One region of the Vreelandella mediterranea genome, then DNA from elsewhere that is predicted to be linked to it. Evidence: predicted binding sites of a transcription regulator. Region 1 holds the regulator's gene; each other region holds the start of a gene.
What was found. Region 1 encodes sigma-54, which starts transcription at its own class of promoters, with help from an activator protein. Its sites were predicted from a motif close to TGGCACNNNNNTTGCTNT; they were not measured.
Positions count from the first base shown of each region.

Region 2: the regulator sigma-54 is predicted to act here: its motif matches at 5,664-5,681, upstream of speB (agmatinase).
Region 3: the regulator sigma-54 is predicted to act here: its motif matches at 4,781-4,798, upstream of ACWFVE_RS16095 (P-II family nitrogen regulator).
Region 4: the regulator sigma-54 is predicted to act here: its motif matches at 2,643-2,660, upstream of ACWFVE_RS15765 (urease accessory protein UreD).

Region 1 is NZ_OZ310198.1:2,044,495-2,051,985, forward strand. It holds gene ACWFVE_RS09585 (KpsF/GutQ family sugar-phosphate isomerase) at 44-1,030, shown strand; gene ACWFVE_RS09590 (KdsC family phosphatase) at 1,069-1,599, shown strand; gene lptC (LPS export ABC transporter periplasmic protein LptC) at 1,610-2,194, shown strand; gene lptA (lipopolysaccharide transport periplasmic protein LptA) at 2,203-2,694, shown strand; gene lptB (LPS export ABC transporter ATP-binding protein) at 2,705-3,454, shown strand; gene ACWFVE_RS09610 (RNA polymerase factor sigma-54) at 3,560-4,972, shown strand; gene hpf (ribosome hibernation-promoting factor, HPF/YfiA family) at 5,055-5,363, shown strand; gene ACWFVE_RS09620 (PTS sugar transporter subunit IIA) at 5,368-5,838, shown strand; gene rapZ (RNase adapter RapZ) at 5,884-6,771, shown strand; gene ACWFVE_RS09630 (HPr family phosphocarrier protein) at 6,856-7,125, shown strand; gene ACWFVE_RS09635 (hypothetical protein) at 7,173-7,491, shown strand, end outside.
Region 2 is NZ_OZ310198.1:476,854-484,344, reverse strand. It holds gene ACWFVE_RS02335 (RES family NAD+ phosphorylase) at 1-18, shown strand, start outside; gene ACWFVE_RS02330 (aldehyde dehydrogenase family protein) at 67-1,515, opposite strand; gene ACWFVE_RS02325 (5-guanidino-2-oxopentanoate decarboxylase) at 1,525-3,147, opposite strand; gene ACWFVE_RS02320 (YjiH family protein) at 3,158-4,540, opposite strand; gene speB (agmatinase) at 4,648-5,598, opposite strand; gene ACWFVE_RS02310 (sigma-54 interaction domain-containing protein) at 5,805-7,217, shown strand; gene ACWFVE_RS02305 (ABC transporter ATP-binding protein) at 7,310-7,491, shown strand, end outside.
Region 3 is NZ_OZ310198.1:3,481,892-3,489,382, reverse strand. It holds gene ACWFVE_RS16115 (YifB family Mg chelatase-like AAA ATPase) at 1-652, opposite strand, end outside; gene ACWFVE_RS16110 (ABC transporter substrate-binding protein) at 798-1,658, opposite strand; gene ACWFVE_RS16105 (TonB-dependent receptor) at 1,786-3,915, opposite strand; gene ACWFVE_RS16100 (accessory factor UbiK family protein) at 4,134-4,526, opposite strand; gene ACWFVE_RS16095 (P-II family nitrogen regulator) at 4,862-5,200, shown strand; gene ACWFVE_RS16090 (ammonium transporter) at 5,278-6,525, shown strand; gene glnK (P-II family nitrogen regulator) at 6,714-7,052, shown strand; gene ACWFVE_RS16080 (ferredoxin--NADP reductase) at 7,244-7,491, opposite strand, start outside.
Region 4 is NZ_OZ310198.1:3,405,035-3,412,525, reverse strand. It holds gene ACWFVE_RS15780 (PepSY-associated TM helix domain-containing protein) at 1-1,328, opposite strand, end outside; gene ACWFVE_RS15775 (DUF2946 family protein) at 1,424-1,825, opposite strand; gene ACWFVE_RS15770 (hypothetical protein) at 1,993-2,331, opposite strand; gene ACWFVE_RS15765 (urease accessory protein UreD) at 2,704-3,588, shown strand; gene ACWFVE_RS15760 (urease subunit gamma) at 3,613-3,915, shown strand; gene ACWFVE_RS15755 (urease subunit beta) at 4,024-4,344, shown strand; gene ureC (urease subunit alpha) at 4,341-6,053, shown strand; gene ureE (urease accessory protein UreE) at 6,202-6,717, shown strand; gene ACWFVE_RS15740 (urease accessory protein UreF) at 6,707-7,390, shown strand; gene ureG (urease accessory protein UreG) at 7,413-7,491, shown strand, end outside.

The DNA.
Region 1 (7,491 bases):
TGCTATTCTAAGGCCTTAATACCGCAAGCTTAGTGAGCCCATAATGTCAGCGCCTCTCGCCTCCCCCAGCGCGTTACGTGAAAGCGCCCTGCGCACGCTACAAATCGAGCAGGCCGCCATAGGCGAGCTTCAGGAAAAGTTGGACGAACATTTCGATCACGCCTGCGCCTTGATTCTGGCCTGCCAGGGGCGGGTGGTCGTGACCGGCATGGGCAAATCCGGCCATATCGCCGGCAAGCTGGCGGCCACGCTTGCCAGCACCGGCACGCCGGCCTTTTTCGTCCACCCGGGTGAAGCGAGCCACGGCGACCTGGGGATGATCACCCGCTCGGATGTGGTCATCGCGCTCTCGAATTCCGGCGAAACCGCCGAGGTCACCGCCCTCTTGCCGCTTTTGAAGCGTTTGGGCGTGCCTTTGATCAGCATGACCGGCCGCCCCGAGTCCACGCTTGGCACCCACGCCGACGCCCATCTGAATAGCGGCGTGGCCCGGGAGGCGTGCCCGCTCGACCTGGCGCCGACCAGCTCGACCACCGCGGCCCTGGCGCTGGGGGACGCGCTGGCAGTCGCGCTTTTGGAGGCGCGGGGCTTTACTGCGGAGGACTTCGCACTTTCCCACCCCGGTGGCAGCCTTGGCAAGCGTTTGCTTCTGCGCGTGAAGGATCTGATGCACAGCGGCGAGCGTCTGCCGACGGTCCCCTTGGGCAGCCCGCTTCGCGATGCGCTTTTGGAAATCACCCGCCAGGGGCTTGGCTTTACCTGCGTGGTCGACGCCCAGGGCCGACTGGCCGGCGTTTACACCGACGGTGACCTGCGCCGGACCCTCGACGAACACCACGATTTACGTGTCATCAGCGTCGATACGGTCATGACTCGTCCGGGCAAGCGCATCCGCCCGGACATGCTCGCCGCCGAGGCCGTCCGCCTGATGGAGGATAGCCGCATTACTGCGCTTGCGGTGGTCGATGAACACGAGCGCCCCATTGGTGCCTTACACATGCACGACCTGCTTTCGAGCGGCGTGATTTAAACCGTACTCAGTCCCAATACCGCTATAAAGGAGACTCCATGGCCGTACCCGATGCTTTAAACGACCGCATCCGCCACGTTCGCCTGCTCGCGATCGACGTGGACGGAGTACTCACCGACGGCCGCCTCTACTTTCAGGCCGACGGTGTCGAAATCAAGGCTTTTCACACCCAGGACGGCCACGGCCTCAAGCTTTTGAAGCGCGCCGGCTTTTACGTCGCGCTAATCACCGGCCGGGACTCGCCCATGGTCAGCCAACGCGCGAAGTCGCTAGGGATCACCCACGTCTATCAAGGCGTCGAGCACAAGCTCGATACCCTTAAAGCGCTCTGTAAGCGTTTGGACATCACCCTCGATCAGGTGGCCTATTGCGGCGACGATCTGCCCGATCTTGGCTGCATCAAACGGGCCGGTGTCGGCATTACCGTGCCCAACGCGCCGGACTACATGCATACCCACGCCGACTGGATCACCGACTCACTTGGCGGCCACGGCGCGGTGCGCGAAATTTGCGATACGCTGCTGATGACCCAGGGCCACTGGGACGCGGTGATGGACACCTACCTCTAGAGGCAACGCGATGGCGGGTTTGACGATAACGCGGATCAGAAAACGCCTGTGGCTACCGGCGCTGGTCATTGCGCTGGGGGCCTGGCTCGTCTGGCTCGACCCGCGCGGGCCGGAGGTCGTCGAGGTCGACCCGGACGTACAGCGCGAGGAACCCGGCCATGTGCTGGAAAATGCCGAGCTTACGCTGTTTGGCGAAACCGGCGGCGTCACACAGCACCTTAGAACGCCGCACCTGGTCCATACACCTCAGCAAGCGCTGACCGAGGTCGACGCGCCGCGCGCGACGCTATTCGATTCCGACCAGCGCCAGTGGCTCGCCAGCGCTGACCACGGCATACTGCAAAACGAGCGTCAGTCGCTGGTCATGGAGGGCTCGGCCAGACTGCTCGCCCCGGAGGAGGGCTGGCAGCTCGATACCGAGCGGTTACACTACGATGGCGTCGACCGCCACGCCTACACCGAGGCACCGGCCCTTTTACAGCAGCCTCCTCAGCAGATGAGCGCCAACCGCATGGATGTCTGGCTCGACACGAGCCAGGTCCGGCTCACCGATAACGTACGCGGCACTCACCCGCCCGCCCGCTCAACGCCTTAGGAGTCGTTATGCACCCGTTTTTACGTACCGCGCTACTGGTACTGGCCCTGCCTTTGAGCGCCGCCGCCCAGACAAGCCAGGCCCCCGTCGAAGTCGAAGCCGACCGGCTCGATCTTGATCAGCGCGCGGGTACCGCCGTCTACTCCGGCAATGTGGATATCCGCCAGGGGGAAATGCAGATTCGCGGCGACCGTGTCGAAATCTCGCGCAACGACGCCGGCGAGCTTTCCCAGGCAGTGGCCACCGGCGAGCGCGCCTACCTTCGTAATCAGCTCGAAAACGACGGAGGCCCGATGGAAGGTTGGGCGCGGCGTATCGTCTACCACGTCAGCGAACGGCGCATCGAGCTTATCGACCAGGCCGAACTCCACCAGCGAGCCGACCGCTTTCAGGGCGGGCGCCTTGAGTACTTCATCGACCGCGAAGTGGTTCAGGCGCGCTCAGACGTTAGCGGTAGCGACAACCAGCGCATCCGCATGACGCTACAGCCCGCGCAATAGGAGAATGACCGTGTCGAGCACGCAATCTGGGGCGGTCAAAACGCTTCACGCCCGCCATCTCGCCAAAAGCTACAAGCGCCGCCGGGTGGTAAAAGACATCAACCTGGAGATCACCCAGGGCAGCGTGGTGGGCCTACTCGGGCCCAACGGGGCGGGCAAGACCACCTCGTTTTATATGATCGTGGGCCTGGTCAAGGCCGATGCCGGCACGGTAGGAATCGACGAGCGCGACCTGACCCGGGCACCGATGCACGAACGCGCCACCGCCGGCATCGGCTACCTCCCCCAGGAGGCATCGATTTTTCGCAAGCTGTCGGTGGCCGATAACATCATGGCGATTCTGGAAACGCGCAAGGAGCTGGACCGCCGCGCCCGGGAGGCGCGCCTGGAGCAATTGCTCGACGATTTCCACATCACCCATATCCGCGACAACCTGGGCATGAGTCTTTCCGGCGGCGAACGCCGCCGCGTGGAGATTGCCCGCTCGCTTGCCACCGACCCCGCGTTCATTTTGCTCGACGAGCCCTTCGCCGGGGTCGACCCGATCTCGGTCGGCGAGATCAAGTCGATCATCCTGGCTCTCAAGGCACGCCACATCGGCGTGCTGATCACCGACCACAACGTGCGCGAGACGCTGGATATCTGCGATATCGCCTATATCGTGGGTGACGGCCACATCATTGCAAGCGGTGACTCAACCGCCATTTTGAATAACCAGAAGGTTCGTGAGGTCTATCTGGGCGCCGATTTCCGCCTCTAAACCATCGCCAATCCTAAAGTTCCGTGTAGTGGCATATTTATTGCACTTGCGCCGGACCCCAACTCGCACTAGGGTGGAGCTTTACGAGTAACGAGTGGTTCTTCAATGGTCATGAAAGCCTCTTTACAGCTGCGTGTCGGCACACAGCTGACCATGACGCCTCAACTGCAGCAGGCCATTGCCCTGCTACAGCTTTCCACCCTCGATCTTCGCCAGGAAATCCAGCAGGCGCTCGACGCCAACCCGTTGCTGGAACAAGAGGACGAGTTTGGCGAAGAGAGCGTGACCGAGACCGCCGAAGCCGAATGGGAAGAAAGCATCCCCAGCGAACTCTCCATCGATAGCGAGTGGTCCGACACCTATCAGGACATGGCGGCCAGCGCCGGCAGTGAGGGGCCGGATTTCGAGCGACAGGCGGCGGGCCAAAGCCTGCATGGCCACCTGCTTTGGCAGCTGGCCATGACCGACGCCAGTGAGCGCGAATACGCCATTGCCGAAAGCCTGATCGACGCGCTGGACCCCAACGGTTACCTCACCCAGCCTCTCAACGATATTCGCGAAGGGCTCAAGGCCCAGGGGCTCGAGGGTTTGAGTCAGCGCGAGGTGGAAAACACGCTGATGCGTATGCAGCAGTTCGAACCCACCGGCGTTTTCGCCCGCGACCTTCGCGAATGTCTGATGCTCCAACTCGCCACCCTGGCCGACGACACGCCGCTTCTGGTGCCCGCCAAGCGCCTGGTGCGCCAGTTTCTCGAAGCGCTCGGCAAGGACGACATGCGCCTTTTGAAGCGCCGCCTGGGGCTTGACGACGAGCAACTCGATGACGTCATCGGACTGATCAGAAGCCTGGACCCGCGCCCGGGCAGCGCATATGGCATCACCAACGATAGCTACATCACTCCGGATCTGGTGGTACGCCACGATAACGAAGGCTGGCACCTCGAGCTCAACCCCGAGGCGCTTCCGCGGCTGCGCGTCCAGCCTGATTACGCAAGCCTGATCAAGCGGGCGGACAAGAGCCAGGACAACCAGTTTTTAAAAGAGCACCTACAAGAGGCTCGCTGGCTGATCAAGAGCCTTTCGAGTCGCAACGATACGCTGTTACGCGTCGGTCGCGAGATCATCGCCCGCCAGCTTGGCTTTTTGGAGCGCGGCGAAGAGGCCATGAAACCCTTGATACTCGCCGATATCGCCGAGGCCGTGGAGATGCACGAGTCGACGATTTCACGGGTGACGACGCAAAAATACATTCACACCCCCCGCGGCGTATTTGAGCTCAAGTACTTCTTCTCGAGCCAAGTGAGCGGTCATGACGGCAACGACAGCCACTCCAGCACGGCGATCCGCGCCCGGTTGAAAAAACTGATTCAAGAAGAGACGCCAGGCAAGCCGCTCTCGGACAGCCGCCTGGTGTCACTATTGGAAGATGGCGGTATTAGCGTAGCGCGGCGCACGGTGGCAAAATACCGCGAGGCCATGGGGATTCCCTCCTCCAGCGAACGGCGGCGTTTGCGTTAAAAAGTGAAACTGGCCGCCGGGGCTTTGCAACGGTAGAAAAAGGGTTACAATCAAAGGACAGTCCTGGATTAGGAGTACGTCGATGCAAGTCAATATTACGGGCCATCACCTGGAACTGACCGACGCTCTGCGCGATTACGTTAACGAAAAACTCGAACGTATCGAGCGTCACTACGACAATATCACCACCGTTCATGTCACGCTTTCCATCGAGAAAGAGCGTCAGCAGGCCGCCTGCACCCTCCATGCGGCCGGCGCCGATTTGCACGCCGAAGCCCAGGACAACGACATGTACGCCGCCATTGACGCGCTGGCCGACAAAATCGACCGCCAACTCGTAAAACACAAGGAAAAAGCACAAGCTCGCGCCCAGGGCGCTGGCGTGCGTTAAATCGATGACCCTGGAAACCATACTCCCCCCGGAGCGCGTGCTGTTCGACGTCCCCGGGGGCAGCAAAAAGCGCGTGCTGGAGTTCTTCAGCACCTTCATCGCCCAAAATACGCCCAGCCTGGATAGCCAGGAAGTGTTCAGCCGTCTGATAGGCCGGGAGCGATTAGGCAGTACCGGCATTGGTAATGGGGTCGCGATTCCCCATGCCCGCAGCCCTCACTGCAGCGCCCCTATCGCCGGCTTTCTAAAGCTTGCCGAACCGGTGGATTTCGACGCCATCGACGGTGACCCGGTGGATTTGGTGTTTGTACTGCTGGTGCCGGAAGAGGCCGACGACACCCACCTTGCGCTGTTGGGTCAGGTCGCCACCATCATGAATGACGCCGCCACGCGCGCGCAGTTTCGCAAATGCGAGAGCCAGCGCGAGCTTTTGGAGATCGTCACCGCCAAAATTCGCGAGCAAACGGGCAGCTAAATCAAGGCCCTACCCACCCAGCCCTACAGACCGAAGAGAAACACTATGCAACTGGTGATTATCAGCGGCCGCTCCGGGTCGGGAAAGTCCATTGCGCTTCAGGCGCTGGAGGACCTGGGCTACTACGCCATCGACAACTTGCCGGCCATGCTGCTGGGTTCACTGGTCGATGAGCTAAGACAGCAAGGCGAGCGCACGCACCTGGCGGTGAGTATCGATGCGCGCAACCTGCCCACGGCCCTGGAGCGCTTTCCGGCCCTGCTTCAGGACATCAAATCCGGCAGTACCCGCGTACAGGTGATTTATCTCACCACCGACGCCCGGATTTTGCTCGAGCGCTATTCGGCCACGCGCCGGCGCCACCCGCTGACCCGGGACAGCGGGATGACCCTGGAAGAAGCGATCGCCAAGGAGGAAGAGACGCTTTTTGGCATCCGCGAACTGGCGGATCTAATGATCGACACCTCGCGGCTGACGGTGCACGATTTGCGCGGACGGATCACCGACCAGCTGGGCCACCAGCGCCAGAGCCAGCTCACCCTGACGCTCGAGTCGTTTGGCTACAAGCGGGGAGTGCCGCTGGACGCGGATATCGTGTTCGATATCCGCTGTCTGCCCAACCCTTACTGGGACCCGACGCTTAGACACTTCACCGGGCGCGACGCCGAGATTGCCACCTTTTTAGAGGCCTATCCGGTCGTCGATGAGATGGGCATGGATATTCTCAACTGGCTGGAGAAGTGGCTTCCGGCCTACCAGAGCAGCCAGCGCAGCTACATGACCATCGCTATCGGCTGTACCGGCGGCCAGCACCGCTCGGTGTACATGGTCGAACAGCTGGCCAAAAAGATGCTCGATAAGCGCTCCAGCGTACAGCTTCGCCACCGCGAGCTGGGCATTCACTACAGCGTTGATGACGCCACCCCATCGTAATGCTGGGCGGCGGGAGCTTGCCGTGTCATCCCTTATGAACCACGCACATTCAATCAAGACACCGCTAGGCAAAAAGGAACCAGGGTGCCCGAAAGAATTCTTACATTGACCAACCAGCGCGGCCTTCACGCCCGCGCCGCCACCAAGCTTGTCACCTGCGCGCAGCGGTTCGAGTCTCGGGTATACGTCTATAAGCAGACCCAGAAGGCCGACGCCGCCAACATCATGTCGCTTTTAATGCTGGCCGCGCCCTGCGGTACGGCGCTGACCGTCGAAGCCGTGGGCCAGGACGCCGAACAGACCCTGGAAGCGATTCAAGCACTGTTCGACGCCCGCTTCGACGAAGATACCTGACAACGGGCCATAAGCGGCAGCGTCCCCATCCACCTGTCGAGCAAAATATGCAGCTAATCCAAACCGGCAAATACTCCCGGGTCCACTTTGACCCCGAGCACGACCAGTTCATCAAGACCTTCCAACCCAAGACCTTCGACCGGCTGCGCTACCTGCTGCGCATTCGCCCCTACCCCGGGCTCAACTTCGCGCTGATTGCCTCGCGCCTGGACGCGCTGGGCATTGCCACGCCAACGATCACCGAGGCCCGTCCCTACCGGTTGGCCACCCAAAATATCCACGGCGTGGCGCTAAAGGAGCTGATCCTGGACTCGCCAGACCTGCAGGCGCAATATTTGGATGCCCTGGTGGCGTTCGATCAAAACG
Region 2 (7,491 bases), 1.6 Mb from region 1:
CTGACGCTACTGGAGTGATAGACCCAAGGCCAGGCGTCTAGTACTCCTCTATAACCACGTTAAAGATCAAGCCCCCGGCCCCACCACGTGCTTCACCTCCAGATAAGCACTCAACCCCCAGGGCCCCAGCTCGCGGCCGATGCCGCTTTGCTTGAAGCCGCCCCAGGCGGTTTCGGGCAGCACCAGTTGCTCGGTGTTGTACCAGATGCTGCCGGCCTTGAGCGCGCGGCCGATGCGTTTGGCGCGCTCGACGTCGCCGCTGATCACCGTGGCCGCGAGTCCAAAGGTGCTGTCGTTGGCCAGTTCGATGGCCTGGGCCTCGCTTGCCACGCTGCGCGCGCAGAGCACGGGGCCGAAGATTTCCTCCTTCCAGAGCCGGCTTGTGGGCGGCACGTCGCGATAGAGCGTAGGCGCGACGAAGTAGCCTTGCTCCGGCAGCGTGTAATGGGTTTTATCGCGCACTACCCTCAGGCCTTCCTGGGCGGCCACGTCCAGGTAGGCGTTGACGGCCTCCCGCTGTTGGGCGCTGGTGAGCGGCCCCAGGTCAGTATCTTCCACGCGCGGGTCGCCCAGGGTCAGCGCGTCCATGCGCGTGGCGAGTTCGCCGTAAAGCGCCTCGGCCACACGTTCGTGCACCAACAGGCGCGAGGTGGCCGAGCAGATCTGCCCGGCGTTGAAATAGATGCCCGCCATCACCCAGTCGGCGGCCTGAGCGGGGTCGGCGTCGTCCATCACCAGAATGGGCGATTTGCCGCCCAGCTCCAGCGAGACCCCGGCGGCGCGTGCGCTGGCCGCCTTCATCACCGCCTCGCCCACGCGGTTGCTGCCGGTGAACGAGACCTTGTCCACGTCCGGGTGGCTTGCAAGCGGCGCGCCGATGCCTTCGCCATCACCGTTCAACAAATTCAAGACGCCTTCGGGCAGGCCGATTTCCAGGGCGATCTCCGCCAGCGCCTGTTCGGGCAGCGGTACGATTTCCGAAGGTTTCAGCACGGCGGTGCAGCCGGCCGCCAGTGCCGGCGCCAGCTTCCAGGCACTGGTCACCAACGGAAAATTCCAGGGTGTGATCAGCCCGACCACGCCAGCCGGATCAAAATAGGTGCGCGCCTCGACGCCGTCCATTTCGACCGCCACCCGCTCGCCCTGGCGGGCGTCCAGCGCGCGGGCTTGCCCGGCGTAGTAGCGGTAACAAGCGATCGCGTCGTCCAGGTCGATGCCGGCTTCCATAAAGGGCTTGCCGTTGTTGGTGGCGCTGAGTTCGATGAGTTCCGCGCGCCGCGCTTGCAGTGCCTCGGCGAAGCCTTCGAGATACGGTGCCCGCCCGGCGCCGCCCAGCGCCTGCCAGGCGGGCTGGGCGTTTCGGGCCGCCACCACGGCGGCGTCCACATCCTCGGCTGCCCCTGCCGTTACCTGACCGATCACCTCTTCACGGTAGGGGTTGAATACCTCGAGTAGACGACTGCCAAGAGAAGTCACCCACTGGTTATTGATGAACTGCTGATCGAGCGTCTTCATAAGTATCCTTTACTGGGTGCAGGCGTGATGCCAGGCGGCAGCGTCGATTTCGATGAGTAGCGGGCCGGCAGGGTTGCGCTTAATCAGGGCGTGGGCGAGCGCCTCGGGCGACTCGACCCGGACGCTTGCACAGCCAAACCCGTCGGCCAATGTCAGAAAATCCGGCGCCTGAAGATCCACGCCGAGGCGCGCCACGCCGTGGGCGTCCATGTAGCGGCGAATTTCTTCATAACCGGCGTTGTGCCAGAGCACGATGACGACCGGCAGCTTCGCCTCCACAGCAGTGGCGATTTCCGAAAGTGTGAACATCACCCCGCCGTCGCCCACCAGCGCGACTACCGGCAAATCCGGCCGGGCAAGTTGAGCGCCCAGCGCTGCGGGCAGCCCATACCCCAGGGTGCCGTAGCCGGTCGAGGCGTTGAAGTAGCGCCGCGGCGCGGGCTGGCTCACCAGGTGATTGCCCGCGTACACCGGCGCGGTGGAATCCCCCACCAGCACCGCCTCGGGCAGGTGCTCGGCAAGGGTTTGATAAAGCGGCACGAAATCGCTGAACGCCGGGTCATTGGCAAGATCGAGCGCGGCCCATGCGGCGGCGGTTCGCGGGACGCCCCCGCGCTCGTGCGCCTCGGGGAAGTGTTCCAAAAGCAGCGCCAGGCTACGCCCGGCATCGCCCACCAGGCCCAGCGCGGTTGCCTGGTTGCGCACGAGCTGCTCCGGGTCCAGGTCGATACGAATCAGCGTGCCGTCAAGGTGAAAACCGTCGTCGAACACCACATCAAAATCGGTTTCGCCAAGCTCGGTGCCGACGGCCAGAATCACGTCCGCCTCGGCGGCAAGCGTGCGCACCGGCGGCAGCGCGGCGTTGGCGCCCAGGTCCAGCGGGTGGTCGCGCCCTAAAAGCCCCTTGGCGTTGATGGTGGTCACCGTCGGCGCGTCGAGCCGCTCGACCAAGACGCGGGCCGCATCCGGGGCGGCCGCACAGCCGCCCCCCAGCAGCACCAGCGGTTTTTTTGCCGCGTTTAGCAGGCGCGCCGCCTCACCCAACCCTTCCGGGTCCGGCGCGGCGCGGTAGAGCGTTGGCGCCCGGCCATGTTTTGGGACCGTCACCGGCGTATCGAACAAGTCGATGGGGATCTCGATATGCACCGGGCCCGGGCGGGCGCCGTTAAAGACGGCGAAAGCGCGGGCGAGTACCTCGGGCAGCGTCGAGGCGTCCATCAGCGTATGACTAAAGCGCGCCACGCCGCTGACCAACTGCTGTTGGCTTGGCAGCTCGTGAAGCCGCCCTTGCCCCATTCCCAGGGTATCGCGGCGGCTGACGCTCGAGATCACCAGCATGGGGATGGAGTCCGCCAGGGCTTGGCCCATGGCGGTGGCAATATTGGTCATACCGGGGCCGGTAATGATCAAGCACACGCCGGGCTTGCCGCTTGCCCTGGCGTAACCGTCGGCCATGAAGCCCGCGCCCTGCTCGTGGCGTGGCGTCACGTGCGCCACGCCTGCGCCTTCAAGGCCCCGGTAAAGCTCCACCGTGTGTACGCCGGGAATGCCGAAGAGCGACTCGACCCCGTAGGTATCGCGTAAAAGGCGAATCAAAAGCTCGGCGCAGGTCATCGTTTGAAAATCCTTCATGAGCTATGCCTCAAAAGAAAAACGTATGCGCCATGAAGGCGATAATGGGGAGCGTGATCGCGGTGCGCAGCAAAAACACCACCGCCAGTTCCCACAGCGCGATGGGGATTTTCGACTTCAGCAGCAACGCGCCGATCTCGGACATGTACACCAACTGCGTCATGGAAAGACACGCGATCACGAAGCGCGTGAGTTCGCTGTCGATATTGGTGGCCAGTACCGCAGGCAGGAACATATCCGCAAAGCCGACCAGCGTGGCCGGGGCCGCGGCCTGGGCTTCGGGAATGCGCAGCAGCTCGAGCACCGGCACCATCGGGTAGGAGAGCCAGGTAAAGAGCGGCGTGAACTCGGCAAGAATCAGCGCCACGGTCCCGATGGCGAACACCAGCGGCAACAGAGTGAGGAAGATATCGATCACGTTGATCAGCGCCAGCCTGGCAAGCGCGACAGGCCCCGGGGCACCGGCGGCGCGGCGGGTGGCCTGTAAAAGGCTATAGCGAAAAAGCCCCGCCTTGCCGGTATTCTCCTCACTGATTTGGCAGCCCACCGGCGCGTAGTAGTCGTTGGCTTTCAACGAAAGCGGCGGAATGCGCGAGACGATGATCGCGGCGACTAGCCCGGACACCACCACGGTGAAGTAGAACGGCACGAACAGGTGGTTGATACCCACGAAGTTGGCCACCAGCAGGCTGAACGCAATGGAGGCCACGGAGAAATTGGTGGCGATCACCGAGGCCTCGCGGCCGTTATAAAAGCCCTGCTCGTACTGCTGGGACGTAATCAGCACGCCCACGGTGCCGGAGCCCATCCAAGAGGCGGTGGCGTCGATGGCGCTGCGCCCGGGCAGGTTGAAGATGATCCGAAACGGCTTGCGCACCAGGCTTCCGATAAACTCCATGAAGCCGAACTCGACCAGAAACGGCAGCAAGATCGCGGCGAAGAAGAAAAACGTCAGCAGCACCGGCGCCAGATCGTCGAGCATCACCCCGCCGGTGAACGAGGCGGTGACGAACTCCGGGCCCACCTGAAAGTAGGTCATCACCACGAAAACGGCGCCCAGAATACGCAGCGCCACCCAGATCGGGCCGACGTTGAACATATCGCCGAAGTGGCCGCCACGCGCCCAGGCCGGGTTGGCCGTCTTCACGTACAGAGTCACCACCACCGATACGCACAACACCAGCATGGCTATCAAGGGAAGCGCCTGACCAAGCAGCGCCTGCAGGCCATCGGCCATCATGCCCATGCCGATATTGACCGACTCCCCGGTTTGAAACGGCACCAGAAACAGCAAGACGCCGATGACTGAGGGAATCAGAAACTTGAGCAAATGGCTTCGAGGGATGGGCCCGTTTGACGCAGCCTCGTCGCGTGTCGTTTGAGATTCAGACATAGAGTTCACCTGTTGAGAGTGCTTATTGGAGGTGGGCTGGCGGCGTGGGAGGCTTAGCCTCCCTTTGTTATCTATTGTTTTAATCGAGCGTCATCGGCGCCGGGAACTTACTCGCCCCGCTTGACCCCCGGCAGCACACAGAGCATCTCGTACAAGAGCGTGGCCCCCATCAGCGCGGTATTGCCGCTGGTGTCGTAGGGTGGTGAAACTTCCACCAGATCGCCGCCGACGATATTGAGCCCCGCCGCCCCGCGCACGATCTCCAGGCCCTGATGGGAGGTGAGCCCGCCCATCTCCACGGTGCCGGTGCCCGGTGCCACGGAGGGGTCGAGCCCGTCGATATCGAAGCTGATATACACCGGCGTATCGCCCATCTGCGCGCGTACTTCCTCCATCAAGGGTGCCAGCGACTGGTACCAGCACTCTTCGGCCTGCACGACGCGAAAGCCCTGATCCCGGCACCAGTCGAAGTCTTCGGCGGAGTAACCGGTGCCGCGCAGGCCGATCTGCACCACCTTCTCTTTCGCCAGAAGCCCCTCTTCCTGAGCGCGGCGAAAGGTCGTGCCGTGGGCGATCTCTTCGCCAAACATGTGCTCGTTGACGTCCGCGTGGGCGTCGATATGAATCAGCCCCACCGGGCCGTGCTTTTTGGCCATGGCGCGCAGAATCGGCAGCGTCATGGTGTGATCGCCACCGAGGGTCAGCGGCACGCAGTCGTGGCGCAACACGTCGTCGAAAAACGCCGTGATGATGTCGACGCTCTTGGGCAGGTGGAAGGTGTTGATCGGCACGTCGCCGATATCCGCCACCTGCAGGTACTCAAAAGGCGCGGCGCGGGTCGCCATGTTGTAGGGGCGCAGCATGCGTGATTCATCGCGGATCTGGCGCGGGCCCATGCGCGTGCCGGGGCGGTTGGAGGTCCCGATATCCATGGGAATACCGATGAAGGCCGCGTCGAGCCCCTGGGCACTTTCCTGGGTGGGCAGGCGCATCATGGTGGCCGGGGCGCCAAAGCGCGGCACGCTGTTACCGCCCAGCGGCTGGTTGAACTCGGACATTAAAACCTCCTGTCGTTATCGAGACGGGCTTTCAAAAGCCCTCTTTGGCTAAGCGTTACCTTGATACTGCATTTAACGTGCCAAACGCTGGAATCCCTTGAACGGGGCTTTTCGAGCTCAATCGATGCAAAAATGACTTATAAAGGCGTAGCATTGAGTCATATATGCATTGACCAAGTCATATTCGGTTCAAACAAGGAGGCCGGGTGGAAGATATCGATCGGCACGTGCTCAACACCATCGTGGAAACCGCCAACGACCACTTCTTCATCGTCAGCGCAAGCGGCCAGGTACTGGATATCAGCCCCGGGGTCGAGGCGGTGTACGGCATGTCGCGGGATGAACTGCTCGGCAGCAACGTCAAAACCCTCGAACAAAACGGCACCCTCAAGCCCTCGATCAGCCTGGAGGTCATGCGTACTCACCGCGCTGCTCAGCTGATGCAAACCACCGGCACCGGGCGGCGGGTGATCGCCGAGGCGCATCCGGTGCTGGTGAACGGCAAGCTCGAGCGCATCATCAGCCGCTCCCGGGATTTAACCGACCTACAGCTTCTTCAGGACGAGTACGCGCTGCTGCAAAAGCGCTTCAACGAACACATCAAGCGCGACCGCAACGGCGCGACCCCCGACGACCGCGCGCTGGATAGCGCCCTGGAGCACCTACAGGTGCGAAGCCCCGCGATGCGCGAGGTGGCGCGTCTGCTCAAACGCGTTGCGCCCTCTAGCGCCAACGTGCTGATGCTGGGCGAGTCCGGCGTGGGCAAGACCGCTTTCGCCAGGCAGCTCCACCGCTGGAGCGCACGGGGCGAAGGCGCGTTCATCGAGGTCAACTGCGCCGCCATTCCGGAAAACCTGTTCGAGTCCGAGATGTTTGGCTACCAGCCTGGGGCGTTCAGCGGCGCCGCCCGCCAGGGCAAGGCCGGGCTTTTGGAGCAGGCCGAGGGCGGCACGCTGTTTCTTGATGAGATCGGGGAGCTTCCGCTGTTGATGCAGACCAAGCTTTTGAAAGTAATTCAGGACGGTAAGCTCACCCGGCTGGGCGACACCCGCTCGCGCCGGGTGGATTTTCGCCTGGTGGTGGCCACTAATCAGGACCTGGCGCGCCGGGTGCAGGAAGGCGCTTTCCGGCTGGATCTTTACTACCGCCTCAACGTCATTCCCGTGACATTGCCCCCGCTTCGCGAACGCCGCGAGGATATCCCCGGCCTTGCCGAAGCGTGCCTGGCGCGGCTGAACGCCCACTACGGGCGGCAGAAATTTCTGGGCAATTACGTCTGGTCGACGCTGATGGGAAGCGACTGGCCGGGCAACGTGCGCGAGCTCGAAAATTGGCTGGAGCGTGCCTGGCTTTCGAGCGCCTCTGATCAGATCGATCGGGTCGGGCTTTCGCCTCAACCCACCGCCGCCCAGGACGCCCCCTCACCCTTGGCGGCGCAAAGCGCGCCGCTGGAGGTCGGTGAAACCCTGCCGGACTATCTGGCGCGCCTCGAAGGCGAGCTTCTCGAAGGACTTTGCAAAACCCACACCAGCACCTACGCCATCGCCAAACGTCTAGGCATCAGCCAATCGAGCGTGGTGCGCAAACTAAAGCGCTACGGCCTTGCGGCCAACGGCTGACCTACGGCCACCCCGGGAGTGTCACACAACCGCAACACCTTTGACGCAGAGTGATTGACCATCGTCATACCGTTTCGAACGAGTATCGAGTCATGAGCCAATCGCGTATCCGCTTGGAAGGTGTTACCAAACGTTGGGACGCGACCACCGCCGTCGACAACGTCTCCTTTGACGTCACCCCGGGCCAGTTCGTCATTCTGCTCGGCCCTTCCGGCTGCGGAAAATCCACCACGCTTCGCATGATCGCCGGGCTAGAGGACGCCTCCCAGGGCGA
Region 3 (7,491 bases), 1.4 Mb from region 1:
GCAACAGGTTGTGGCCCCCGGCGGCGGCGACTTCCAGCGCCCGGCGCGCCTGGTGCTGGCCGCGCACGTCACAAAGGTCCGGCGCCGGGTTTTTTGCCTTCGGCGGGGCCGGTAGCACATGGGGCGTGATGCGGGTTTGATCCAGCAGATGAGCGACCACTTCCCAAAGCGACGCGGCGGGCAGCACGTCCAGGCCGTTACCCGCAAGGGCGGCCTCGTCGGCGCAGGCTTGGGGCACGATCAGCTTGCGCCCGGCGGTTTTAGTGGCCATTGCAAACGGCAGGATACCGGGCACCGGGCGCAGCTTGCCGTCCAGGGCCAGTTCACCGGCGCACTCGATGTCTTCCAGCGTATCGACCGGCAACTGGCCGGAGGCGGCGAGAATGCCCAGCGCGATGGGCAGGTCGAAGCGCCCGCCCTCCTTGGGCAGATCCGCCGGGGCCAGGTTCAGGGTGATGCGCCGGGTATTGGGGAAATCGAAGCCCGCATTGACCAGCGCGCTTCGCACTCGCTCGCGGCTCTCCTTCACGGCGGCCTCTGGCAAGCCGACCAGGGTCAGCCCCGGCAGGCCGTTGGCCAGATGTACCTCGACCTGCACCGCCGGGGCGTCAAGCCCCACACCGGCACGCGTATTGACAATGGCAAGCGTCATCCCCGCCCCCTGTGCAGATGTCTAATTTTTCTTTTGAAAATTAAACTTAACGTATTTGGCACGTGCTGGGTAGGCGCCAGGGGAAATTAGGGGCAAGTCAAACGCAAATCGTTTAGCCGAGAGGGCGACGCGGTCGGGTGGCTGTTCACTCGCTATGCGACAGCGCCGAGCTCAGCTCCCGAGCAAAGCGCTGGGCCGAGGGCAGCGCCCCGAAGCTCCATACCGGTGCCAGGCGAATGACGTTGTCGTTTTCGATGGCGGGCAGGTGCTGCCAGAGCCCGCTCCGGGCCAGTGCGTCTTCCACCCCGGCGGGGATCGGGTCGATGATCAGCAGCGTCGCCTCAGTATGGCGCGCGAGCGCCTCGACCCCGACCAGTGAAAACCCCCAGGCGTTGGTCCCTTCCTGCCAGGCATTCTCAAGGCCCAGCCGCTCCAGTACCGCGCTGTAGAGGCTGTTCGCGCCAAATACCCGCACGTGGCGGGCGTCCATGAACTGAATCATCAAAAGCGGCGGCGTGGCCGTCGGGACGTCGCTGCGCAGGCTTTCCAGCAGTGTCTCGGTGTCGTCGACCAGCGCGCGCGCTTGCGCCTCGCGCCGGGTCTGCTCGCCCAGGCGATGGGTGAAGTCGATGATCTCCTGCCAGGTGTCCGCGCCCGGCGAGTAGAGCGGAAGTGAAGTGACGGGAGCGATGCGCTCAAGCTTTGGCGTCAGCCCTTCGAACATGGGCGATATCAAAAAGCCTTCCGGCGGCGACTGCGCCATCAGCTCGAAATTGGGCTGCTGGCGAAGCCCCAGGTCGGTGACGTCATCGGGAATGCGCGGCTCGCCGACCCAGTCGTGGTAGGCGGGGATCTGGGCGACGCCGCTGACCGGGGCGTCGAGCGCCAAAAGCGTCTCGGCAATGGTCCAATCGAGGGTGGCCCACTGGGCCTGGGCGGTCAACGGCAGCAGGCCCGCTACGAAGAGCAGGCCGCGAATGAAAGTCGTGGTGGCGTTAGAGCGCATGACGAGGCGTCGCTTGAAGAGTCAGCCGGTATTTAAACGATAATCGTTCTTGCGTGCAAACCACGCCGCGCTAAAACGCCCATCCGCTAGCCTGGACGAAACGCGGACGTGGCCTTTGAGCTGCGCTCTAGTACTCAAGCGACCAGCCTAGGGTGAACGTACGCCCCCGGGCCTGGTAGTCGTAGAGATACTCCGGCCCATAGTTGGGCGAATAGAAGCCCACGGCGCGCTGGCCCCAGGGCGTGGAGTACTGCTTGTCGGTCAGATTGCTGATTCCCAAACTCAGGGTGCCGATATCGGTCTGCTGGCTTCCGATCACATCGAAGGTGGTAAAGCTGTCGATGCTATCGCCCTCGGCGTCTTCGTACTGGCGGGCGTGGCTGCCCTGAAGGCGCAGCGTGCGCGCGTCATCCTGCCAGGCCACGTGGGCGGTCAGGCTGTCCTGGGAGGGGTAAGGGGCTACGGTAATACCGCGGTCCTGCCAACTGCCATCTACCTTGCGTTCGGAGGCCAGCGCGTGCAGGGTGCCGCCCACTTCCCAGTGGTGGCCGATGAAGCGGGTGAGCGAGGCTTCCAGGCCGTAGTCGCGGCGGTCGTCGTCGATCTGGGTCACATTGAGATCGTCGTCGAGCTCCATGGCGGTGTCCGACCAGGCGTAGTAGACCGCCGCTTGGGTTAACCAGTCGCCGCCCTGGTAGCGCCAGCCAAGCTCGACTTGCCGGGTCTTGATACCGTCCAGCGGGTTGTCCGCCACGGTTTGCCCGGCGCGGCCATAATACTTGGACGGGTCGGGCAGCTCGAAGCCCTCCGAGTAGCCCAGCCAGCTCTGATGGCCGTTGTCGAAATCATACAGGGCACTGGCGTTATAGAGCGTGACGTCGTAGTCGCTGGAACCGCCGGGCACGTCGTTGAAATCGTCGATGTCCACGTCCATGCGTTGGTGGCGAATGCCGCCGCTGAGCTGAAGCTGGTCCGTGGCCCACCACTCGCTTTGGGTAAACAGCGCCAGCGTGTCGATATCGAAACCCGGATAGCGGGGCGTGACGCGATCGGCGCGCTGTACGAGCCCGCCGGAGCTATCGCTTGCGGCGCGATCGAAACGCATCTGCGAGGCGTCAAACGACTCCCGGTCCAGGTCCGCGCCGTAGGTCACATTGAGATCGTCGTTTGGATCTGCCGAGAACAGAGCCTTCAAGCCGCTAAGCTGGGTGTTCTGCTGAGAGGCGGCGAAGTAGTAACCGCCGTCCTGGGCGGCGTAGGGGAAGGGGTAAAAACTCGACTCCTCCTCCCGATGAAACGCCTGCAGGTAGAAATTCTGATTCAAAAGGTCGGCGTGGTGGTAGCTTGCGCTGACCATCTTGCGGTCAGTACGCGGTTCGCGATCCGCGGTGAAGCCGTCGCGGATATCGGCGCCGTCGAGGTTCGGCGTGGGGGCGGCCAAATTCGGGTAGTAGACGCCGCGGTTGCCCTCTTTGCCGGAGTCATAAAGCTGGCCGCTGAGCATCAGCGTCTGTTCGTCGTCAAGCTCGACGCGTAGGTTGCCGAGGATATCCAGCTGGCGATTGTCCTGCAGGTCGCTTTGTGCGATATCGGGGAAGATTTCATCGCCCCCGGCGTCGTACTGGCGGCCGTTTTCCATCAAGGATACGCCAATGCGGCCCTGTACCGTTTCATTACCGCCGCTGGCCGACTGGGAAAGGCGCCGGTCGAGATCGTGGCGCGTGTTGAAGCCACTGGTGACGCTCGCTTGGGTCTCGAAGTGGGGGCCGCCGCGCTCGCCTTGCTTGGTGATGATGTTGATCAAGCCGCCCGTCGCGCCACCGCCGTACAAGCTGCTGGTGCCTGACAGCACCTCGACGCGCTCGATATTGAATGGATCGATGGCGTCGAACTGACGCGACAGACCGCGGGAGTTATTCAGCGATACACCGTCGATGAGCACCTGAACGCTGCGCCCGCGCATGTTCTGCCCTGCATTAGTGCGCCCTTGGGGGCCGAAATCCAGCCCTGGCACCAGCCGGCCCAGCGCCGTTTTCAAATCGCCCCCGGCGTTGATCTGCTGCTGCAGCTCGGGCCCTTCGACCACGTGTACCGCCCCCGGGATCTGGCTGATTTGGGTGGGCGTGCGTGAACCGACTACCACCAGCGTGTCCTGGGCCACGGGTTCCGCGTTACTGGTCGATTGGGATTGAGAAAGGGCCATCAAGGGGAAAGTACCGCTCAACAAAGCGGCGCTTAGGGCGACATAGCGAGTCATGAGTGATCCAGAAAGCAGATTGTTATTGATAGAACGCCGTTCATCGACGCTGCAAAGCGCAATGATAGGTGTTCTCATTTTTTATATCAATCTGTGTGGATCGGCGCTTCGAACATCAGCGTGCCCGCGCGGCAAAGGGAATAAGCCGCGCGTCGCTTTTAGAGTGATTGCCCTAAGATGCTGTTATAAAAGACTTCTCAAGGGCATCTTGCAACGAGCTACTCGCCCAGATCGTCCACCGAGCCCGTGGCATCCTTGGCCGCCTTGGCGGAAGAGGCGCGCGGCTTGGGCGTCTTTTTGGCGGGCTCTTGGGGGGCCGGCGTGGTCTGCGCCTCGGCTTCCATGGGCGTTGCCTTATCGGCCTGGCTTGCGTCGATCGAGGCTTCCAGGTTGGCCACCTGGCGCTCCAGGGCTTCGACCCGCGAGCGGGTGCGTTGGAGCACATCCATTAGAATATCGAAGTCTTCCCTGGACACCAGCTCCATGCGATCAAACGCGCCGCGCATGACTTGCTGTACGCCTTTTTGAATGTCTTCCGGTGCGTGAGAGGCATTTTGCAAGCGGTCGCCAATTTGCTGTGCGAGTCGGCTAATGCGGTCTTGGGTCGCCATGGCTATCTCCTGATACGAACGCATAAATGTGAACGGCTTTCTCGTAAGGATACGCAACCCAAGCGAAATACGCATGTTTCACGTGCGTTTGGACGGCGACTTTTTTGGTTGCATCAAAATGAAGCGATGTGGTTTGGCGGGCGCACTCTTATAGTGCGTCCGCTTTGCCATGCACCGGGTTAGCGCATGGCAAAGCGCGCGGTTTACCTTGGCTTCAGGCTTAAGTGGCTGATTTATTATTTAAATTTAATGAATGGCACGGTATGCGCATTATCGAGGCAAGGCATTAATTTCAGGCGGCGGCGCCGCTATTTATCCAGCAGGGGAGCTCCGGGATGAAACTCATCACCGCTATCATCAAGCCATTCAAGCTCGACGATGTCCGTGAAGCACTTGCCGATAACGGTGTGCAGGGGATCACGGTGACCGAGGTAAAGGGGTTTGGGCGTCAAAAAGGCCATACCGAACTTTATCGCGGCGCCGAGTACGTCGTGGATTTTCTACCCAAGGTGAAGGTGGAGATCGCCGTCGACGACGATCGCCTGGACAGCGTGCTCGATGCGATCTGCAGCGCGGCGAACAGCGGCAAAATTGGCGATGGCAAGGTGTTCGTCACGCCGCTTGAAGACGTCATTCGTATTCGTACCGGCGAGCGCGGTGCCGACGCCGTATAACCCGAACCAATAAGTCACACGGCGATTTTGTGAGCATTTTTGCTTGATACAACGTTTTAGTAGACGGGGAACGACTCATGAACGAGGTAACCGATCTGAGCTACGCGCTCGATACGTTTTACTTTTTGATTTGCGGCGTGTTGGTCATGTGGATGGCTGCCGGCTTCTCAATGCTGGAAGCCGGTATGGTGCGCTCCAAGAACACCGCGGAAATTCTAACCAAAAATATCGCGCTGTTTGCCATCGCCTGCACCATGTACCTGCTGGTGGGCTACACCATCATGTACTCCAGCGGCGAAGGCGGCTTTTTGCCAAGCCTGGGCTTTTTGATCGGCGCTGAAAACGGCGTGGACGCGGTGCTCGGCGGCGGTGAAGACGCGCCCTACTACGCTATGCGCTCTGACTTCTTCTTCCAGGTCGTGTTCGTGGCAACCGCCATGTCCATCGTTTCTGGCGCGGTGGCCGAGCGCATGAAGCTCTGGGCGTTTTTGGCCTTTGCCGTGGTGATGACCGGCTTCATCTACCCGGTTTCAGGCTACTGGACCTGGGGCGGCGGCTGGCTGGACGCGGCCGGCTTCTCCGACTATGCCGGCTCCGGCATCGTGCACATGGCCGGTGCGGCCGCCGCACTCGCGGGCGTGCTGATTTTGGGCCCGCGTAAGGGCAAGTACGGTCGTGACGGCGCCATTCACGCCATTCCTGGTGCCAACATGCCACTGGCCACACTCGGTACCTTTATCCTGTGGATGGGCTGGTTTGGCTTCAACGGCGGCTCGGAGCTCAAACTGTCGGATGTCGCCTCGGCCAATAACGTCGCCCAGGTGTTCGTGAATACCAACGCCGCCGCCGCCGCCGGCGTGCTCGCCGCGCTGGTACTCGCCAAGCTGTGGTTCCGTAAGGCAGATCTCACCATGGCGCTCAACGGGGCGCTGGCAGGGCTCGTCGCGATCACCGCCGACCCGCTTTCTCCCACCGCGGTGGGGGCGGCCACTATTGGCGCCGTGGGTGGTTTGATCGTCGTGGCGGCCATCGTCACACTCGATAAGCTCAAGCTGGACGATCCGGTCGGTGCGATTTCGGTGCACGGGGTCGTGGGCATCTGGGGCCTGCTCGCCGTGCCATTGAATAACGGTGACGCCTCCTTCGGCGCGCAGCTGATCGGCATCGTCGGTATCTTCGGCTGGGTCTTCGCGGCAAGCCTGGTGGTCTGGCTGGTGCTGAAAGCCCTCATGGGCATCCGCGTCAGCGAAGAGGAAGAGTACGAAGGCGTGGATATCGCCGAGTGCGGTCTGGAAGCCTACCCGGAGTTCAGCGTCAAGAAATAACCAAAGCGGTCCTTTTACAACGATGTGGCATTTACAACGACGCAACATAGTGAGCTTACGGCCTCCCCTCGTGGGAGGCTTTTTTATTCTCTGGCGGTAGCGGTGTATGCTTGGGGAAGCGGGCAACGGTTTCGTCGTTGTGAACGTCTGCCCCACAACAATCGGACAGCAAGCGAGAGGATGTCACCATGAAACTCATATCAGCCATTATCAAGCCGTTCAAGCTTGATGACGTACGCGAATCCCTCTCGGACATCGGCGTGCAGGGGATTACCGTAACGGAAGTCAAAGGCTTTGGCCGTCAGAAAGGCCATACCGAGCTTTACCGCGGCGCCGAGTACGTGGTGGATTTTCTACCCAAGGTGAAGCTGGAAGTGGCTGTCGACGACGAGCTCGCCGAACAGGTCATCGAGGCCATCACCCAAGTAGCGAATACCGGCAAAATCGGCGACGGCAAGATTTTCGTCATGCCGCTGGAGCAGGTCATTCGTATCCGTACCGGCGAAACCGGTAAGGACGCGGTATAAAGGGGTAAATAGTTAGTCGTGAATCGTGAGTAGTAAAAAACCCCTGCGGAGTATCTCCAGCAGGGGTTTTTTGTTGGTATCGCGATGAAGGTGGCGCCGAACATCACCATTCACCATTCACCATTCACCATTCACCATTCACCATTCACCATTCACCATTCACCATTCACCATTCACCATTCACCAGCCCATCACTTCTCGACAAACGCCCGCTCGATCACGTAGTCGCCGGGTTCGCCCATGCGCGGCGAGATATTCAAGCCCAGCTCGTCGAGCAGCGCACTGGTGTCGTCGAGCATCGCCGGGCTTCCGCAGATCATCGCCCGATCCTGGCGCGGGTCGATGGGCGGCAGGCCCGTGTCCTCAAAAATCTTGCCGCTGCGAATATGGTCGGTCAGCCGCCCCATGGTGTGGAACTCTTCCCGGGTCACCGTGGGGT
Region 4 (7,491 bases), 1.4 Mb from region 1:
AACCAGTCGATGACCAGCATCACGGCAATCGCCGCACCGGTCAGCGGAAACAGCACCCCGCCGATTACCAGAATGGCGATGATGCCGCGAAAGGCGCGTTTATCCGCAGGCAGTGGCGGCACGCCGACGCCCCCTTTCGGGCGGCGTTTCCACCACATCACACCGGCGGACACACATAGCCCGATGATGGCGATACACACCGCCAGAAACACCAGCTGGTTCGCCAGGCCGAATTCCTGACCCATGTGGACGCTGATGCCGAACTCCAGCCAGCGGCCCAGCGGCCCGTAGTCTTTGTAGCTCATGTCCAGAAGCGGCTCGCCGCTGTATCGGTCGAGATGTACCACGCGCTGCTGGCTTGAATCGTTGGGGTAGACAGAGCCCGTGTACACGCCTGTGGCGCTCCCCGGCAGGCTCACTGCGAAGCCGTCATGCAGGCCGAGCCTCTCGAAGGCCGCCACGGCCTCGTCCAGGCCGATACTCGCTTGGGCCGCAGCTGGAGTGGTCGCGCTGGATTCGGGGATGCGCGCTTGCTCCATCGACCAACTGGTGGGCGTTTGCTCGCTCAGGCGCGTCTCGGACATCGGCACCTCGACCCGCACGCCGGCGGGGTAGCCAAAGTTATTGCCATTGGCCCACTGGTTCACCTGGCCGCCCCACACCCCGGACCAGGGCATCCCGGTGATCGCCAGAAACAGGATGAAGCCGCCGACGAACAGCCCGGTCACCGCATGCAAATCGCGCCAGAAAACCCGCTTTTTCGGCGTGCCGCGCACGCTGACCACACCGCCTTTCGCCTGGCGCCGTGGCCACCACAGATAAATGCCGGTCAGCACCAGCAGAATCGCAAAGCCGCCGGTGATCTCAATAAGCTTGCGCGGCGTGGCGCCGAAAAACTTGAGGCTGTGTAGGGTGCGCACCGTCCACATGAGGGTGCCCTGGTCGTCCAGCGTGCCGAGCACGTTGGCGGTGTAGGGGTTTACATACACCGCCAGGCGCTCGTCTTGTGGGGTGCGCACGGTGATTTCCGCCGAGCTTTCCGGAGTGGCCGGGGCGGTGTACTTCAGGGCGGTGCCCGGCTGTGCTTCAAGCGCGGCGCTCACCAGCGCCGAGGGCGCAGCGGTGCTCGCTCGAGCCTCCACGCGTTTGACGTCGGCGTGAACGATGGCGTCGATCTCATGATGAAAGAGATAAAGTGCGCCGGTGATCGACAGCATAATCAAAAACGGCAGGACCAGAAGGCCTGCATAGAAATGCCAGCGCCAGACGGCGAGGTACATATCGAACGGCTTTTTCGCCGCCGACGGGGTAGTGGCGTGGGATGACATCACGGATCCTCGAGCGCCCGATTAATGGGCGCTTTGATAGCGACAAGCGCCTGGCGGTCAAAAGCCGTCAGGCGATCAGAAATAGAGACGAGTCGCTAGGCAGCCGGCGGTGCGCGGGGAGGTGCGTGACGGTAGTGATCGAGGGAGGCGAACCCCTGCAACGGCATTTGCGGCAAGGGGGCCTGGTGAATGAACGCCTGCCGGGCAATGGTGGGCAAAAGCGCGTGGGCAGTGGGGAACTGCTGCCAGATCGAGCAGTAGCCGCACTCGTGAAACCAGGTGAAGATCGGCTCGGTTGGGGCTGGCGGCTGCCCGTGGTGGGCGTGATGGCCTTCGTGACCCAGCCCTGAATGCGCGTGATGGTCGCTGTGGTGGGCATGATCATGCGCTTGAAGCTGTGAGATCAGCGGGCCCACCAGCAGCAACAGCATCGCAACCAGCGCCATACAAAGCGCTATGCGATACCAGTGCTTGCCTGTTGAGCGTTGTAACTGCACGAAGCGATCTATCCTGATGAGCCACGAGGTCGTTGGCGGGGGAGTGGCTAGATCGTAACGCAAAGTTGCCCAATGGACAGTATTGCCCAGGTGGTCTTTTGTCACATGGCCGTCAGGCGGCGTGCGTGCCGACTGGTCAAGAATCGAAAGCGCCAGCGGCGATAGCGTTACTCAATCACGTAATCGGCGGCGTTGGGTCCCGCTTCACTGAAGCGAATTTCGACAGGAAACTCGCTATCGCAGCCTTGCACCATCCAAAGCTCCTTCCATTGCTGGGCGCCCTCACTTCCCTCGGGCATGGCCATCACATAAGGATAGAGCTCTTCGGGGGTGTCGCAGCCCATCATGTCGACCTTGGCGGCAACGCCGGTCATGGCATCTTGCATCAACTGCTGGTTGGCAAGGGTGCCTGGCTGGACGGCGCCTTCGGGCAGCGGCTCTGCAGCAACGGAACTGCTCATCACGCCAAGTAGCAGGCTAGCGGTCAACAACGTGGATAGTTTCATGAATAAGACTCTTTAAAGATGGCTGGTTAAAGGCGAAGCTTGATTAGCTTTTGGCAAGCTTTCTTATATAAACGCTACAGGAAAAGGTTGTCTAGTAACTTTAGCGAGTGCCCAACATTGAATGCGCAGGGCAAACAGTCGGCCCTGGCGTCAAAAGGGTTATGCAAACAGTGCATCACGCCAGCAGCGCTGCCACTTTTTGGTGCGCGATAGTGTTTATTTGTTCTTTTTTGGTGCGAGAAGATAGCCGCGATTCTTGAGATAGCGTTCCAATGCTGGATTCGAGCACGTGCCGAGGCGTTTCACCATTTTGGCGCATTAATTGCATTTCCAGGTGAACGGATTGTTTAACGGACAAAAGCGACAGCTCCTATGACCTTATGCGATAGCGCACCTTCGCTCGCGTCTTCCGGCCACCGCTTCGATAAAAGTCGCCGTTGGGCGGCTTCACTGGGCCTGGTGTTCGCCCACCGCGACGGCGCCACGCGTCTGGTCCAGGCGCGCCATCAGGGCCCGCTTCGCGTGCAGCGCCCCTTCTACCCGGAAGGCCGCGGGCAGGCGTGCCACGTGTACGTGCTGCACCCACCCGGGGGCCTGGTCAGCGGCGATGCGCTGACCATTAGCGCCCATATTGAGCCCGGCGCCCACGCGCTTTTGACCACGCCCGCGGCCAACAAGCTCTATAAGGCGGACAGCCAAGGTGTGGCCTGGACCCAGCGTACCGAGCTCACCGTGGACGACGGCGCGGTGCTCGAGTGGCTGCCCCAGGAAACCATTGCTTTTGATGGCTCGAAAGGCGGGCAGCACACCCATATCGCCCTTCACGGCAGTGCTAAATGCCTTGGTTGGGAAGTCATGGCGCTGGGCCGCCCGGCAAGCGAATTGCCGTTCGTTTCCGGGCGTATCGAGCAGCACTTTCGTTTGACCCAGGACGGCAAGCCCCTATGGCTCGAGCGCCAGCCGCTGGACCCATTACATCCGCGCTTTGTGGGCCGCTGGGGCCAGGGCGGTGCCACCGTGCAGGCCACGCTGTGGGCGGTGGGGCTCGATGATAATCAGCAAGCCGTCGAGGCGCTGCGCGAGGCGCTCCCGGATAGCCCCCACTGGGCGGTCACGCAGCGCCACAATGTGCTGCTGCTGCGTTTTCTGGGCCAATCACGTAATGAAGCCTGGGCGCTTTGCGAGCAAGCCTGGCGGCTTTTGCGCCCGCGCCTGATCGAGCGCGAGGCCCATACGCCGCGTATTTGGTTAACGTAATCTCTCTTTTAAGGACGACGCCCCATGGAATTGACCCCACGAGACAAAGACAAGCTGCTGCTGTTTTCCGCCGCCCAGCTAGCCGAGCGGCGCCGCGCACGTGGCCTGAAGCTCAACTACCCGGAAGCGGTGGCGCTAATAAGCTTCGAGATCATCGAAGGCGCCCGCGACGGCAAGAGCGTGGCGGAGCTGATGAGTTTTGGCCGCGAGATCCTCAGCCGCGAGGACGTGATGGAAGGCGTGGCCGAGATGGTCGACGAGGTGCAGGTCGAAGCCACGTTTCCCGATGGCACGAAACTCGTGACCGTGCATACGCCGATTGTGTGAATCGTGAATCGTGAGTAGTGCTTTGCGTATGCGTGAATCATGGGGTTGATACCACCACTCACCACTTACCATTCACTACTCACCTGTCACAAAAAACAGGAGAGCGCCATGATTCCTGGCGAATATCAGTTAAAAGAGGGCGATATCGAACTGTGCGTGGGCCGCGAGCGCATCACGGTGGAGGTCGCCAATACCGGCGACCGGCCAGTGCAGCTGGGGTCGCACTACCACTTTGCCGAGGCCAATCCGGCGCTTGTGTTCGATCGCGACAAGACCCGCGGTTTTCGTCTGGACGTGGCGGCAGGCACCGCCATTCGCTTCGAGCCGGGCCAGACCCGGGAAGTCACGCTGATTCCGTTCGTTGGCAAGCGCGAGATCTACGGTTTTCGCGGAGACGTGATGGGCGCGCTGGAGGGAGACAAACAATGACAAGCAACACGATTAGCCGGCAGGCCTACGCCGATATGTACGGCCCCACGGTGGGCGACCGTGTGCGTCTGGGCGACACCGAGCTGTGGATCGAGGTCGAGCGCGACGCGACTCACTACGGCGACGAAGTAAAGTTCGGCGGCGGCAAGGTGATCCGCGACGGCATGGGCCAGAGCCAGCGCGTCGATGAGGCGGTGATGGACACCGTGATCACCAACGCATTGATTGTCGACTGGTGGGGCATCGTCAAGGCGGATGTCGGTTTGAAGGCCGGGCGCATCGCCGCCATCGGCAAGGCCGGTAACCCGGACACCCAGCCGGACGTCGAGATCGTCGTAGGCCCCGGCACCGAAGTGATCGCCGGGGAAGGCAAGATTCTCACCGCCGGCGGCATCGATGCCCACATCCACTTCATCTGCCCCCAGCAGGTGGAAGAGGCGCTGATGAGCGGCGTGACCACTATGCTGGGCGGCGGTACCGGTCCGGCCACCGGCTCCAACGCCACCACCTGCACCCCCGGCGCCTGGCACATCGGCAAGATGCTCCAGGCAGTGGACGACCTGCCCATGAATATCGGCCTGCTCGGCAAGGGCAACGCCAGCCTGCCGGAAGGCCTGGAAGCCCAGCTCGAAGCCGGGGCCATGGGCCTTAAGCTTCACGAGGACTGGGGCACCACGCCGGCATCGATCGACAACTGCCTGAGCGTAGCCGAAAAGTACGATGTGCAGATCGCGATTCACACCGACACGCTCAACGAGTCGGGCTTTGTGGAGGATACGCTCGCGGCGTTCAAGGAGCGCGGCATTCACACCTACCACACCGAAGGAGCGGGCGGTGGCCACGCGCCGGATATCCTGACGGCCTGCGCCAAGGAGTACGTGCTGCCGTCCTCCACCAACCCGACGCGCCCCTACACGGTGAACACCATCGACGAGCATCTGGATATGCTGATGGTGTGCCACCACCTGGACCCGAACATCCCGGAAGACGTCGCCTTCGCCGACTCGCGCATTCGCCGGGAAACCATCGCCGCTGAAGACATTCTGCATGACCTGGGCGTGATCTCGATGATCGCCTCGGACTCCCAGGCCATGGGCCGGGTGGGTGAAGTGGTGTGCCGCACCTGGCAGACCGCCCACAAGATGAAAACCCAGCGCGGGTTGCTTCCCGAAGACGAGCAGCTTGGCGCCGATAACCTGCGCGCCAAGCGCTATATCGCCAAGTACACCATCAACCCGGCGATCACCCACGGCATCGCGCATGAAGTGGGCTCCATCGAGGTCGGCAAGCTTGCGGATCTGGTGCTCTGGAAACCGGCATTTTTCGGCGTGAAACCTTCGCTGATCTTGAAAGGCGGCATGATCGCCGCCGCCCCCATGGGCGACCCCAACGCCTCGATCCCAACGCCGCAGCCGGTGCACTACCGCCCCATGTTCGGCGCCTTTGGCCGCGCGGCGAGCCAGACCCGGTTCAACTTCGTAAGCCAGGCCTCGATCGACGCGGGCATCAAGGAGCGCCTGGGGCTGCAAAGCGCGCTATCGCCGTGCAAGAACGTGCGCGGCGTTCGTAAAAAGGACATGAAGCTCAACGACGCCTGCCCGGAACTCAGCGTGGACCCGCAAACCTATGAAGTGCGCTGCGACGGCGAGCTCCTGACCTGCGAGCCCGCCACGGAGCTACCGCTGGCCCAGCGGTATCATTTGTTTTGAATGGGCTGCCGTGTGGGGCGCCGGGGGTAGGCCTACGAGAGGGCGCTGTAAATACGTCCCTGTACGCTACTTTTGCCATCCCTGGCAAAAGACCCTCTCTACGACCTACCCCCGGCTCAGCCATCATGGATCGAGAAAGGACAAGAGCATGCTCAAACTGATAGAACGCCTCGGCCCAGTGGAAGAAAGCGCGGCCACCGACACGCTGACGCTGCCTTTCGAGCTGCGCATTCGCGGTCGCCTGAAAGCAGAAAGCGACGGCGGCCGGGCCTTGGGGCTGTTTCTGGACCGCGGCCCGGTGCTGCGTAGCGGCGAGGGGCTGAAAGCCGAAAGCGGCGAGGTGATCCGCGTGCGCGCCGCCATCGAGCCGGTGGTCACCGCGCGCATTGCCCCAAACCTCCCCTTGGCGCGGCTGGCCTACCACTTGGGCAACCGCCACGTACAGTTGGCCCTCGGTGAAGACGCCCAGGGCGGCTGGGTGCGCTTTCCGCCGGATCACGTGCTGGAGGAACTGGCCACGCTACTCGGAGCGACGCTCGAGCACGGGGAGGCCACCTTCGACCCCGAGCCCGGCGCCTACAATCAGGTGGGCGGGCATTCCCACGGCCACTCGCACGATCACGGACACAGCCACGACCATCACGATCACGCCCATGAGCATTGACGCCGACAGCGACCTGGCCCTTTTGGGGTTGATGCAACTGGTAAGCCCGGCGCTGCCCATCGGGGCCTTCGCGTTTTCGCAGGGGCTGGAAAGCGCCTTCGAGCTTGGCTGGGTGAGCGACGAGACGAGCCTGGCCGCGTGGCTGGAGGGCGTGCTGGAAGACGGCCTGACCCGCTGCGAACTGCCGGTCATCGCCAGGCTTTTCAAGGCGTTCGATGAAGACGACAGCACCGCCATAGCCGAGTGGGACGCGTGGCTCGCCGCCACCCGGGAAACCTTCGAGCTGGCCGCCGAGGATAGCCGTTTGGGGGCGTCACTCAAGCGCCTGCTGGCAAGCCTCGAGCTGCTGCCCCAGGCCGGGCTTCTGCCCGAACAGGCCGGTTACGTGACGCTCTTTACCTACACCGCCCACCGGCGCGGGGTTAGCCCGCGCCGGGCGCTGATCGGCTTTGGCTGGGCGTGGCTCGAAAATCAGTTGGCGGTGGCCTGCAAGGCGCTGCCCCTGGGCCACACCGCGGCCCAGCGCATCATCGAGCGGCTGCGCCCCGCGCTAGTGGAAGCGGTAGACGCAGCGCTGGTGCTCGATGACGATGCACTGGGGCCGATACTGCCCGGCGTGGCGCTGGCCAGTGCCCTGCACGAAACCCAATATTCGCGGCTTTTTAGAAGCTGATGGACCGATCGAGGAGAACGACATGACACACTGTTTACGCGTAGGGGTCGGCGGCCCGGTAGGCTCCGGCAAGACCGCACTACTCAAGCAACTCTGCCTGG